Regions from separate parts of the Leclercia sp. genome, predicted to be linked through region 2. Evidence: riboswitches for the same ligand, from Rfam matches in the RefSeq annotation. Region 2 holds a riboswitch; each other region holds the start of a gene.

Region 1 (4,151 bases), on a different contig from region 2:
GCGACGGGGGGAATTTGCCGACGCAGCCACGGCCACTCCACAAACCGGAAAAAGGACCCGCCGCGCATCCCGAGCTGGGCGGCGAGCTGGCGCTGCTCGCCGGGGATGTTCTCCAGCGCCTGCAGCAGCAGCCGCGTCGCCATCGGCATGTTGAAAAAGACGTGCGCCAGCAGAATGCCCTGCAGGCCATAAGGCGAGAAGCTCCACTCCAGCCCGAGGGCCTGGCAGAGGGCGGCAAGCCAGCCCTGACGCCCGTAGACGCTGAGAATGCCAAATATCGCCACCAGCACCGGCAGGATCAGGGTCATGGCGCACAGGCGCAGCAGCGCCTGCCGTCCGGGGAAACGACGCCGGTAGAGGGCGCGGGCAAGAAAAATGGCAGGCACGACGGAGAACAGGGCGGAAAGAAACGCCTGCCAGAAAGAGAAGCGGATGACGTGCCACAGATAGCTGTCGTGCAGCAGCCCCGCGATGTCGGTGGCCGGCGCGTTAAACCACAGCGCCAGAAATGCTCCCAGGGCGACGGCCACCATCAGGGTGGCGGCCATCAGCCCCGGGAGTAACCAGCCGGCGATCAGCGGCTGACGGCGCGTTGCCATTCACTGACCCAGGCGGCACGTTTCCCGGCCACTTCCTGCGGGGAGTATTCCAGCGCGGTTTGCGGTTTCACCAGAGTGTCGAAACCGGCAGGTAACGCCACGTTGGTGACCGGGTACATCCAGTTGCCGGTCGGGATAGCATTCTGGAACGACGGCGAGACTATAAATTTCAGGAACTTCTCGGCCAGTTCAGGCTGTTTGCTGGCCGCGGTGCGGGCAGCGACTTCGACCTGCAGGTAGTGACCTTCGGCAAAATCAGCGGCGGCATAGTTCTCTTTTTTCTCCGAAATAATGTGATACGCCGGAGAGGTGGTGTAGCTCAGCACCAGGTCACTTTCCCCTTTCAGGAACAGGCCGTAGGCCTCGCTCCAGCCTTTGGTAACGGTGACGGTTTTGGCGGCCAGCTTCTGCCAGGCTTCCGGGGTCTTATCGCCGTACACTTTTTGCATCCACAGCAGCAGACCCAGCCCCGGCGTGCTGGTGCGCGGATCTTCGTAGATCACGCGCCATTTCTGGTCGCTCTCAACCAGCTCTTTCAGGCTTTTCGGCGGGTTTTTCAGCTTATTTTTGTCATACACGAAGGCGAAGTAGCCGTAATCGAACGGCACAAAGGTCTCGTTCTTCCAGCCGCCAGGAACGTTAACCGCCTCGGTGGCCACGCCGCTTTTGGCGAACAGCCCGGTTTGCGTGGCCGCTTCCAGCAGGTTGTTGTCCAGACCCAGCACCACGTCGGCTTTGCTGTTCTTGCCTTCCATACGCAGGCGATTGAGCAGCGAGACGCCATCTTCCAGCGCCACGAATTTCAGCTCGCAGTTGCAGTCGGCTTCAAAGGCTTTTTTGACCGCCGGGCCTGGGCCCCAGTCGGCGGCGAAGGAGTCGTAGGTGTAGACCGTCAGGACAGGACTGGCGACGGCAGGCAGCGCAATCAGCGCCAGCAGGGGAAGAACAGTTTTGAACACTTTGCACCTCTGTATGTGAGAGTGGCAAAGGATTTTGAGCGACAGCCTCAAATCCCTTCGCCGGCGTTATCCGGATCAGGTTCGACGGGTATTTTCTCAGCACACGCTTGCGCGCAGCACCCCGTTGAGAACGGCGGTATTGTAATGATTTGGTGAATATTACGAAAGTATTATGGTTCCGGCGGCGCAAACCACGCCGATTTAAAGTCAAACCAGCCCAGGGTGTTCATGCGTAAGCCGCGCATACTGCGCTGTCCCTGGATCATCAGCCAGTGGTGGATCAGCGGGACAATCGCCTGCTGGGACAGCAGCTGCTGACACCAGACGGCAAGGTTCATCTCGCCCGCGCGCCACTGGGTGGCGTCCTGCTGCCAGTCGCGCGCGATGCAGTGTTGCAGGAGCGGGACTTCATACAGATGCGAGAACAGCGAGAAGTCGAGGGGCAGGGTGAAGTTGACACTGTTAAGCCAGATGTCGCTCACCGTCTCGCCGCGATGCCACTCCTCATAACTGACCTCCTGAATATTCAGCGTCACCTGCTCGGCGGCCAGCAGTTCACTCATCATTCTGGCGATCACCCGATGTTCAATATGCTCGCGATAGAAGGTCAGGGTGAGGCTCTCCAGCCCGGCCGGTTTGTCACCGCGCCCCGGGCGGGCATGGTGCCAGCGGGGCAGCAGGCCATACGCCGGGAACCAGTAGGATTGATACAACTCCTCGGCCTGATAGATCAGGTTGGCCGGGGAGAGGATCCGGCTTACCCACTGGCGCACCTCGGGGCTGGCTCCACGGTGAGAGCGGGCGTCGAACAACAGATAGTAGCAGCCCTCTTCAAGCCGGCTCTCCACCGCCTTTTCCCCCTCGGTGGGCCCTTCCAGCGTCAGGCCGACGCTCAGTTCTTCGTTGATATCCGGCAGGACCCAGACGTTCACCTCGTCAATCAGCGCCCGGTAGCCAAAGTAATCATCGAAGGCGCGGATCTTGAGCTGGTTATTGTTGTTGCGCGAGACGGCATAGGGCCCGGTGCCCACCGGCTGGCTGGTAAAGTTGTGCATCGTTTCCCACTCGCGCGGCAGGATCATCGAGGGTACATACCCCAGCAGCCAGGGCAGCCAGCGGTCGGGCTGTGAAAGCTGGATGTCCAGGGTCCAGGCGGTGGGGGACTGGATCCGGGTGATGTGTGAATAGAGGGGCAGCTCGCGGGCGCGCTGCAGCGTGGCAATCACGTCGGCCATTTCCAGCTCGCGTCCGTGATGGAAATGGATGCCGGGCCGCAGGAAAAAGCGCCAGTGCAGCGGGGAAAGTTGCTGCCAGTGGTGGGCAATGTCGGCTTCCAGTTCCCCGTTTTCCTCATTTATACGCGTCAGCCCGCTAAAGATCTGCCGCGCCATGTGGGTTTCGGAGCGCCGTAACGCGCTGCCCGGCAACAGGTTTTTCATCGGGCGATAATAGAGCACCCGCAGAATATGCCTGCCCTGACGGAAGCTGCGGCCCAGGTGGGAGACCAGCATCTGGCGCACCGCGGCCTTGTCGCCCACCAGCTGCACCAGCTGCTCGATGCGATCCTGCTCGAGCAGATCTTCCGCCCGCTGCTGCTGCAGCGCGAGGCCGGTGTACAGAAAGGTGAGACGGGAACGCTTGCCGCGTCCGGCCTCGGCCTCCCAGCTCAGCCAGCCCTGCTGCTGCATGGTGTTGAGCAGGGTGCGCATGTGGCGTCGCGAGCAGCTGAGCAGTTCGGCCAGCTCGCTGAGCGTGGTGTCCCGGGTCTGGCCATCACAGCATTGCCACAGGCGGATGAATTGTTGTTGCAGACGACCAGAGGGCATAAAAGGGGAACTCCTGACAAAAAATCAGCAATTTATTAATCCCTATATTAGGCCAATAATTCACTTCGTTGAAGCGAGGAGGTGAATATGAAGAGGTCTACCGCGAATCAGTTTTACCAACAGTACTTTTCAGCGACAAAGGGAGTGTCCTGGCTGGCCCGCCGGTGTGCAGAGCAGCGGCTGAAAATACTGGAAGATCTGATGCAGTGGGAGGTGACAACGTCGACCTCGGAACGCTGAATTGCTTCGATCATGTGTGACTGAGTATTGGTGCGAATCACCACGCCAGCAGGTATTATCTGCTGGCTTTTTTCGTTTTCACTTGCGCTAAAGGGAACAGGTAATGCTCTGGTTAATGACGATGGGACGCCGTCTCAACGGTGTGTATGCTGCCTTTATGGTGGTGGCGTTTATGATGGGCGTCGCCGGTGCGTTGCAGGCCCCGACCCTGAGCCTGTTCCTGAGCCGTGAGGTGGGTGCTCAGCCTTTCTGGGTGGGGATTTTTTACACCGTCAACGCCGTCGCCGGGATCCTGGTCAGCCTGTGGCTGGCGAAGCGATCGGACAGCCAGGGCGATCGCCGCAAGTTGATCCTCTTTTGCTGCGCGATGGCGATCGGCAACGCGCTGCTGTTTGCCTTTAACCGTCACTATCTGACCTTACTCACCTGCGGCGTGCTGCTGGCTTCACTGGCCAATACCGCCATGCCGCAGCTGTTTGCTCTCGCGCGGGAATATGCCGATAGCTCCGCGCGGGAAGTGGTGATGT
Region 2 (4,151 bases):
GCCACGGTATCTTCTATCAGGCGGCGCGCCACGGTGCCGGGCGGTGGCAGCAGTGGTAAATCGTCGTAGCGATACCAGTCGGCGGACAGCAGCTCTTTCTGATCGATAACGATCTCGCCGCTGTCGTACTCGGCCATAAAGGCGGTCATCAGCGACTGTGGGAACGGCCACGGCTGGGAGGTGACATAACGCAGGTTCTTCACCTTGATGCCGCTCTCCTCCATCACTTCCCGCGCCACGGCCTGCTCCAGGGTTTCACCCACTTCGACAAACCCGGCCAGTACGGTATGCACTCCGTTGCGATGACGGGTGTGTTGCGCCAGCAGGATGGCGTCATCCCGGCGGATGGCGACGATAATGCACGGCGCGATTTGCGGATAATAGCGTTCCCGACAGTGGCTGCAGAGCATCGCCCACTCGGTTTTGCTCGGGTGCATGGTGTGGCCGCAGTAGCCGCAGAACTTATGCGAGCGATAAAACTCGGCCAACTGCACAGCACGGCCCGCCAGCTGGAACAAGCCAACATCGAGATCGAGCACCTGGCGCACCGATCCCATGTCGTGACGGCGATTTTGCTGGATCAACCACACAGAATCGCCCTTCCACTCGCCGATATTTAGTGCGGGTTGTCCCGCAAGATCGAAATTATTTGCTTCGCCATAGGGTAATTCACCACCGGGCAACCATAATTTTTGTTCATGGCTGACTAACCACCAGCCGCGATCCGATTTTTCAATTATACGATCCATATCTATTGCACTACCTTTGCTTCACAGGCATGTTGGTAACAATACTATTACATTTTGGGTGGGCAGCTTTTAATCTTAACCTTGCGGAGTCAAACATGCTAAACCAGCTAGAAAACCTGACAGAGCGCGTTGGCGGAAGTAACAAACTGGTCGATCGCTGGCTGCACGTGCGGAAACATCTGCTTGTTGCCTATTACAATCTCGTTGGCATTAAGCCTGGCAAAGAGTCTTATATGCGCCTGAACGAAAAAGCGCTGGACGATTTCTGTCAGAGCCTGGTCGATTACCTTTCCAACGGTCATTTTAATATTTATGAACGCTTTATCCGTGAAATGGAAGGTAAGAGCCCGTATTTAGCGGCAACCAAACTCTATCCCCTGCTGGAAGCCAATACCCAGCAAATCATGGATTACTACGACTCGACGCTCGAAAACGCCATCGATCAGGATAACTACCTGGAATTTCAGCAGGCGCTTTCCGATATCGGCGAGGCGCTGGAGCAACGCTTTACGCTGGAAGACAACCTGATCGCCCTTGCGCTGGATCACAATCTGAAGGCAAGCAACGAAGATAACGTCGCCCGACCGGCTTGAGTTATTCCTCGTTAACGCGTAGTTTACATTCACTGCTCCCGCTGTAGGGGAGCCTATTCTTGTCGGAGTGCCCAGTGCGAAAGCCGGGCTGAGACCGTTAATTCGGGATCCGCGGAACCTGATCAGGTTAAGACCTGCGAAGGGAACAAGAGTCAATTTACTGTATCGCCTACGGGCGATCCTCTCTTGCTTCATCCGTCGTCTGACAAGCCACTTCCTGCACTTACTGGAACGAGCTATGTCTGCCACAAAAATGACCCGCCGCGAACAGCGCGCGCACGCCCAACACTTTATCGACACCCTGGAAGGCACCGCTTTCCCCAACTCGAAACGCATCTATCTGACCGGTTCGCAGGATGATATTCGCGTGCCGATGCGCGAGATCCAGCTCAGCCCGACATTAATCGGCGGCAGCAAAAACAACCCGCAGTTTGAAGAGAACGAAGCGGTGCCGGTCTACGACACCTCCGGGCCATACGGCGATCCGGATGTGGCGATTAACGTCCAGCAGGGTCTGGCGAAGCTGCGCCAGCCGTGGATTGCGGCCCGTAACGACTGCGAAGCCCTGAACGAACAAAGCTCGGCCTATACCCGGGAACGTCTGGCCGACGACGGTCTGGACGAGCTGCGCTTCACCGGTCTGCTGACGCCGAAGCGTGCCAGAGCGGGTAAATGCGTGACCCAGCTGCACTACGCCCGCCAGGGGATCGTGACGCCGGAGATGGAGTTTATCGCCATCCGCGAAAACATGGGCCGCGAGCGCATTCGTGGCGAAGTGCTGCGCCACCAGCATCCGGGCGAAGGCTTTGGCGCCCGCCTGCCGGAGAACATTACCCCGGAATTTGTGCGTGACGAGGTGGCCGCTGGTCGTGCCATTATCCCGGCCAACATCAACCACCCGGAATCCGAGCCGATGATCATCGGCCGTAATTTCCTGGTGAAGGTGAATGCCAACATCGGTAACTCGGCCGTCACCTCCTCCATCGAAGAAGAGGTAGAGAAACTGGTCTGGTCCACCCGCTGGGGCGCGGATACGGTGATGGACCTCTCCACCGGGCGCTATATTCACGAAACCCGCGAGTGGATCCTGCGTAACAGCCCAGTGCCGATTGGTACGGTGCCCATCTATCAGGCGCTGGAGAAGGTTAACGGCATTGCGGAAGATCTCACCTGGGAAGCGTTCCGCGATACGCTGCTGGAGCAGGCCGAGCAAGGGGTCGACTACTTCACCATCCACGCCGGGGTGCTGCTGCGCTACGTGCCGATGACCGCGAAACGCCTGACCGGCATCGTCTCCCGTGGCGGCTCGATCATGGCGAAATGGTGCCTGTCCCATCATCAGGAGAACTTCCTGTATGAGCATTTCCGCGAGATCTGCGAAATCTGCGCCGCGTACGACGTCTCCCTGTCGCTGGGCGATGGCCTGCGCCCGGGCTCCATCCGCGACGCCAACGACGAAGCGCAGTTTGCCGAGCTGCACACCCTGGGCGAGCTGACCAAAATTGCCTGGGAGTATGACGTCCAGGTGATGATTGAAGGCCCGGGCCACGTGCCGATGCAGATGATCCGCCGCAACATGACCGAGGAGCTGGAGCACTGCCACGAAGCACCGTTCTACACCCTGGGGCCGCTAACCACCGACATCGCGCCGGGCTATGACCACTTCACCTCCGGGATTGGCGCGGCAATGATCGGTTGGTTTGGCTGCGCCATGCTCTGCTACGTCACGCCGAAAGAGCACCTCGGCCTGCCGAACAAAGAAGACGTGAAGCAGGGGCTGATCACCTACAAGATTGCTGCCCATGCCGCCGACCTGGCGAAGGGCCACCCGGGCGCGCAGATCCGCGATAACGCCATGTCGAAAGCACGCTTCGAATTCCGCTGGGAAGATCAGTTCAATCTGGCACTCGACCCCTTCACCGCCCGCGCCTATCACGACGAAACCCTGCCGCAGGAATCCGGCAAAGTGGCGCACTTCTGCTCCATGTGCGGACCAAAATTCTGCTCGATGAAAATCAGCCAGGAGGTGCGCGACTACGCCGCGGCGCAGACCATCGAAGTGGGGATGGCCGACATGTCGGAAAGCTTCCGCGCTAAAGGCGGCGAGATCTACCTCAAAAAAGAGGAGGCGTAATGTATCAACCCAACTTCCCGCCGGTGCCCTTTCGTCTGGGACTCTATCCGGTCGTCGACAGCGTGGCCTGGATCGAACGTTTGCTGGCCGCGGGCGTAAAAACGATCCAGCTACGCATCAAAGATAAGCAGGATGACGAGGTCGAGGCCGATATCGTGGCGGCCATTGCCCTGGGGCGTCGCCACGATGCCCGCCTGTTCATCAATGACTACTGGCGGCTGGCGATTAAACATCAGGCTTACGGTGTGCATCTTGGTCAGGAAGACCTGGAGACCACCGACCTTGCGGCCATTCGTGCCGCCGGGTTACGCCTCGGCGTCTCGACCCACGACGACATGGAGATCGACGTGGCGCTGGCGGCGCATCCGTCCTATATCGCCCTCGGGCACGTATTTCCCACCCAGACCAAACAGATGCCTTCCGCGCCTCAGGGGCTGGAACAGCTGGCCCGGCATATCGAACGCCTTGCGGATTACCCTACCGTCGCCATCGGCGGTATCAGCCTCGAACGCGCCCCGTCGGTGCTGGCGACCGGCGTCGGCAGCATCGCGGTGGTGAGCGCCATCACCCAGGCCGCTGACTGGCAGGCGGCAACGGCACATCTGCTACAGCTGGCGGGGGCGGGCGATGAATGACCGTGACTTTATGCGCTACAGCCGCCAGATCCTGCTGGAG
Region 3 (4,151 bases), on a different contig from region 2:
ATAAGGTATTATTTTTCGGACATTTATCCGTTTATATGTTGGGGTTTTGAGCTTCAATTTCTGCTTGTTTTTTTGTATTTCATTTTCGTATTTTTCCCACATGGCCTTTTTTTCTTCAGTGCTCAGATTTGCGTTGGTAGAACTGGCAAGAAACGCCCTGAACGCTTTTAAATCAAGCCCTGGATTGCTGCGTTTCCAACGGCGAAAACGCTTTGCTTTGGTATCATCAAGAGTGAAACGCTTTTCCTTGTTCATGGAGCCTTGCGGTCTGCCTCTCTGCCCTTGCTCGTCGTCATCAATACCGAGATCTATGTACTCAATATTATCCGTAAGTGATCTGGCCTGCCATTCATCAAAAACATAAACGGTCTGGGTTTCAGTACTTTCAAAATTCCTCGAAATCCCTCGTAGTACGAACTGGTGTAAACTTTCATACTCCCTCGCAAGGTGAATCGCCTCGCCGTCAATCTCAAAGAACAATTCACACTGTTTAGCCTCTGTTTCAGAGGGACGCATACAAGCCAACCAGACGCACGTCATAAGGTGATGGTACTGGTTCAATCCTCTGGCATCCGGGCTTATCTCTTTGCCATTTTTAAGACTCTGAGAATCGCTTTTGTTCTTTGTCCAATAGAATTCCTTCTTCTCAAGCTTTTTATCAATATAAGTGTATATTTTTTGTGCTTTATCAGGATTGTTAGTTTTCCATGTTCTTGATAGTTTGAATTTTTTTGAAAAGTAATAAACTTTTAATCTGTCTTTAAGTTCTGTTTTGCGTTTCAGTAATCCTTCAAGTTCAGTACTTTTAAATAATTCTTTATTTCCTTTATAGATCAACGAGTTTTCGAAATTAGCCCCAAGAAAGGTAATTGATACATCTTTGTACTTATTGAGATCTTTCCATGCCGTGATATTAAGCTGTACTTTTTCAGGATTAGTAAAGTATTCATTATTCAGGATAAAAATATCGTTATCATTTAAAACGGAAAATTCTTTGTTAACTATATTTTTCATTATGTCCCCCTGTTCATCAGGGTTTCTTTTTGCGGCAATATACATATTATTATTATCTAACGACTGTATACCTTTAATGAATGCCTCGTATATTATTTTTTTAATTTCAGTACTTCCATCATTGATGCTCTGGAAAGAGTGGAAATTAGTCACATCATCTATGTAAACAACTCTGTCGGATAGAAGTTCAACAGGTATTTTGAAAAACGTTTTATCCGTTATGATTAGTGTTTTTTTGCATCCCGATGAAAGAAAGTTAATGACAGAACTAATAACACTTTCCTCTCTTGAGACTGTATCAGTAATAATATACATACAATTATTAATTTTCTTTGCTGTCTGCTTAATAAGTTCTTGTGTATTTTGTACTACAATATATTTTTCAGTGCTGTTATTGATTATATTACATATAGCGGTAGTTTTACCTGAACCACATTCAGCAGATACGTACTTAAATTTGGTAAAGATAGATGTAGGATTAATCATTTGTACATGCTCCATATTGATTAATTTAGAAAGGCCGATTCATGTGAGTGAATCGGCCTTTCGTTTTTTTTTGGTTTAGATTATTTGTTTAACTGGGGTGTTATGTAAATGCTTAAGTTTTACTTTTTGATACCAGTTTTTGTATTTCGTGAGTTTGTTATTCCTTAGCTTCCCTATGTATCCTTTGGGTAATCGCACTTTTAATATGTTACATATTCGTGCTGAGGTCATATCGCTACATAGAATGTTTTCATATTGATCAAAAGTTAGTGATATTCCTGATGCAATTCTTTTTTTACGAACTGATTTATTCAGCGTCTTTCTATTGGTACGTATTCCGTTTATCTTCATATATTATTCTCCACCATCTGTTTTTTTATTTCTCTTTGAGGTTCTTTTTTTAACCCATTCTGCTGCAATAGTTGAAGTGTCTAATGGAAAATTGTTAGTGGAAACCATTAGTTCATATTCTTCTTCTAATGCTTTTAATTTGGATAGTATTTCATTTTCATAATGATTTTTCATTTTCATTTGATTACCTATTTTATGATTTGCCTGTCACTGCAAATATAGGTCATTTTTAGATTGCGTTTCGCAGAATTTTATACAATTTCATTACTGATGAGAGAGTTGTTTTTATATAAAGTAATTACGTGATAATACTTAAATGAAAAGAACCGGTATCTGCTTCATCATTTTTAAATATGATTTAATACTCCATTTATTGATAGTTGCGGTTAATCCTTCTCGCACATTTTGCTTGTGGTGGTTTATATGAATCTGGATTGACATTGAATATGGAGATTTTAATAGATTAAGTAGGTTAGAAGTAGACTTAAAAGGTATTAAGTTCTTTTGTTTTTCTGTGGGGTACAAAATGGGGTACAAGGTGAGGTACAGCGTGAAAATGTAATATTCAGAAGTTCAATCTTGTATCAGCACGAGACTTGGCGTAACCTATTAATTGATAAAGAAATGTAATCAACATGACTCGGGGTGCCCTTCCTTGTGAAGGCTGAGAAATACCCGTACCACCTGATCTGGATAATGCCAGCGTAGGGAAGTCAGATGCCCTCCGGGCAATCGCTTCTTCGCGCAAGGCAGGAGCGATACCATGCAGCCTGACCTGCTCAATTTACACGCCTTACACCACTTCCGAACCCGTTCTCCGCTGACCCACTGCATGACCAACGACGTGGTGCAGACCTTTACCGCCAACGTACTGCTGGCCCTCGGCGCTTCACCGGCGATGGTGATTGAAGCCGAAGAGGCCGAACAGTTCTCCGCTATTGCCGATGCGCTGCTGATTAACGTCGGCACCCTGACTTCCTCACGCGCCCAGGCGATGCGCCGGGCGATTGAAAGCGCGGTGGCGGCGGGCAAGCCCTGGACCCTCGATCCGGTGGCCGTTGGCGCGCTGGCGTACCGGACCCGTTTTTGCCAGCAAATTCTCGGCCTCAAACCGGCCGCCATTCGCGGCAATGCCTCTGAAATTCTCGCTCTGGCGGGGATGAGCGCAGGCGGACGCGGCGTGGACACCACCGACACCGCGGCCAGCGCGCTGCCTGCAGCTCAGGCCCTGGCGCGACAAACCAATGCCGTGGTGGCGGTGACCGGAGAGGTGGATTACGTTACTGACGGATTGCGTACCCAGACCATCACCGGCGGCGATCCGCTGATGACCCGGGTGGTGGGTACCGGCTGTGCGCTGTCGGCGGTGGTGGCCGCCAGCTGCTCGCTGCCGGGGGATCGGCTGGATAACATCGCCGCAGCCTGCGGCTGGATGAAGCGGGCCGGCACGCTTGCCGCGAGTGAACGTCGTGGCCCGGGCAGTTTTGCCCCCGCATTTCTTGATGCTTTGTGGGAACTGGGGGCGCAACAATGAAACGGATCAACGCCCTTACCATTGCCGGCACCGACCCAAGCGGCGGGGCCGGGATCCAGGCTGACCTGAAAACCTTCTCGGCGCTCGGCGCATACGGCTGCTCGGTGATCACCGCCCTGGTGGCGCAGAACACCCGCGGGGTGCAGTCGGTCTACCGCATCGAACCTGATTTTGTGGCGGCCCAGCTGGAGTCGGTGTTCAGCGATGTACGCATCGACACCACCAAGATCGGCATGCTGGCCGAAACCGATATTGTTGAGGCCGTGGCGGAGCAGCTGCTGCGTCATCAGGTGAAAAACGTGGTGCTGGATACGGTGATGCTGGCGAAAAGCGGCGACCCGCTGCTATCGCCCGCCGCCGTCGACACGCTGCGTAAAAAGCTGCTGCCGCAGGTGGCGCTGATCACCCCCAACTTACCTGAAGCGGCGGCGTTGCTGGATGCACCTCATGCCCGCAGCGAGCAGGAGATGAAAGCGCAGGGCCATGCATTGCTGGCGATGGGCTGCGAGGCGGTGCTGATGAAGGGCGGCCATCTGGACGATCCCGAGAGCCCCGACTGGCTGTTCACCCGCGACGGGGCCACGCGTTTTACCGCCCCGCGGGTGAACACCAAAAATACCCATGGCACCGGCTGCACCCTTTCGGCCGCGCTGGCGGCGCTGCGCCCGCGGCACGCCAGCTGGGCGGATACGATTTGTGAGGCCAAAGCCTGGCTCTCCTGCGCGCTGGCAAAAGCCGACACCCTCGAGGTCGGGCAGGGCATTGG

What was found. Region 2 has a riboswitch for thiamine pyrophosphate ahead of thiC (phosphomethylpyrimidine synthase ThiC). Riboswitches for the same ligand answer to the same signal wherever they lie in the genome.
Region 1: linked by a shared signal. The riboswitch ahead of thiB (thiamine ABC transporter substrate binding subunit) and the one ahead of thiC (phosphomethylpyrimidine synthase ThiC) in region 2 are both predicted to bind thiamine pyrophosphate.
Region 3: linked by a shared signal. The riboswitch ahead of thiM (hydroxyethylthiazole kinase) and the one ahead of thiC (phosphomethylpyrimidine synthase ThiC) in region 2 are both predicted to bind thiamine pyrophosphate.

The regions. Positions count from the first base shown of each region.
Region 1 is NZ_DAIQCE010000003.1:95,151-99,301, reverse strand. It holds gene thiP (thiamine/thiamine pyrophosphate ABC transporter permease ThiP) at 1-599, opposite strand, end outside; gene thiB (thiamine ABC transporter substrate binding subunit) at 575-1,558, opposite strand; TPP riboswitch at 1,593-1,692, opposite strand; gene sgrR (HTH-type transcriptional regulator SgrR) at 1,729-3,384, opposite strand; gene sgrT (glucose uptake inhibitor SgrT) at 3,472-3,624, shown strand; gene V7Q49_RS11895 (sugar efflux transporter) at 3,728-4,151, shown strand, end outside.
Region 2 is NZ_DAIQCE010000004.1:258,158-262,308, reverse strand. It holds gene nudC (NAD(+) diphosphatase) at 1-749, opposite strand, end outside; gene rsd (sigma D regulator) at 845-1,342, shown strand; TPP riboswitch at 1,396-1,504, shown strand; gene thiC (phosphomethylpyrimidine synthase ThiC) at 1,581-3,476, shown strand; gene thiE (thiamine phosphate synthase) at 3,476-4,111, shown strand; gene V7Q49_RS14050 (HesA/MoeB/ThiF family protein) at 4,104-4,151, shown strand, end outside.
Region 3 is NZ_DAIQCE010000001.1:269,924-274,074, forward strand. It holds gene V7Q49_RS01160 (type III restriction endonuclease subunit R) at 1-1,500, opposite strand, end outside; gene V7Q49_RS01165 (hypothetical protein) at 1,855-2,031, opposite strand; TPP riboswitch at 2,483-2,579, shown strand; gene thiM (hydroxyethylthiazole kinase) at 2,615-3,385, shown strand; gene thiD (bifunctional hydroxymethylpyrimidine kinase/phosphomethylpyrimidine kinase) at 3,382-4,151, shown strand, end outside.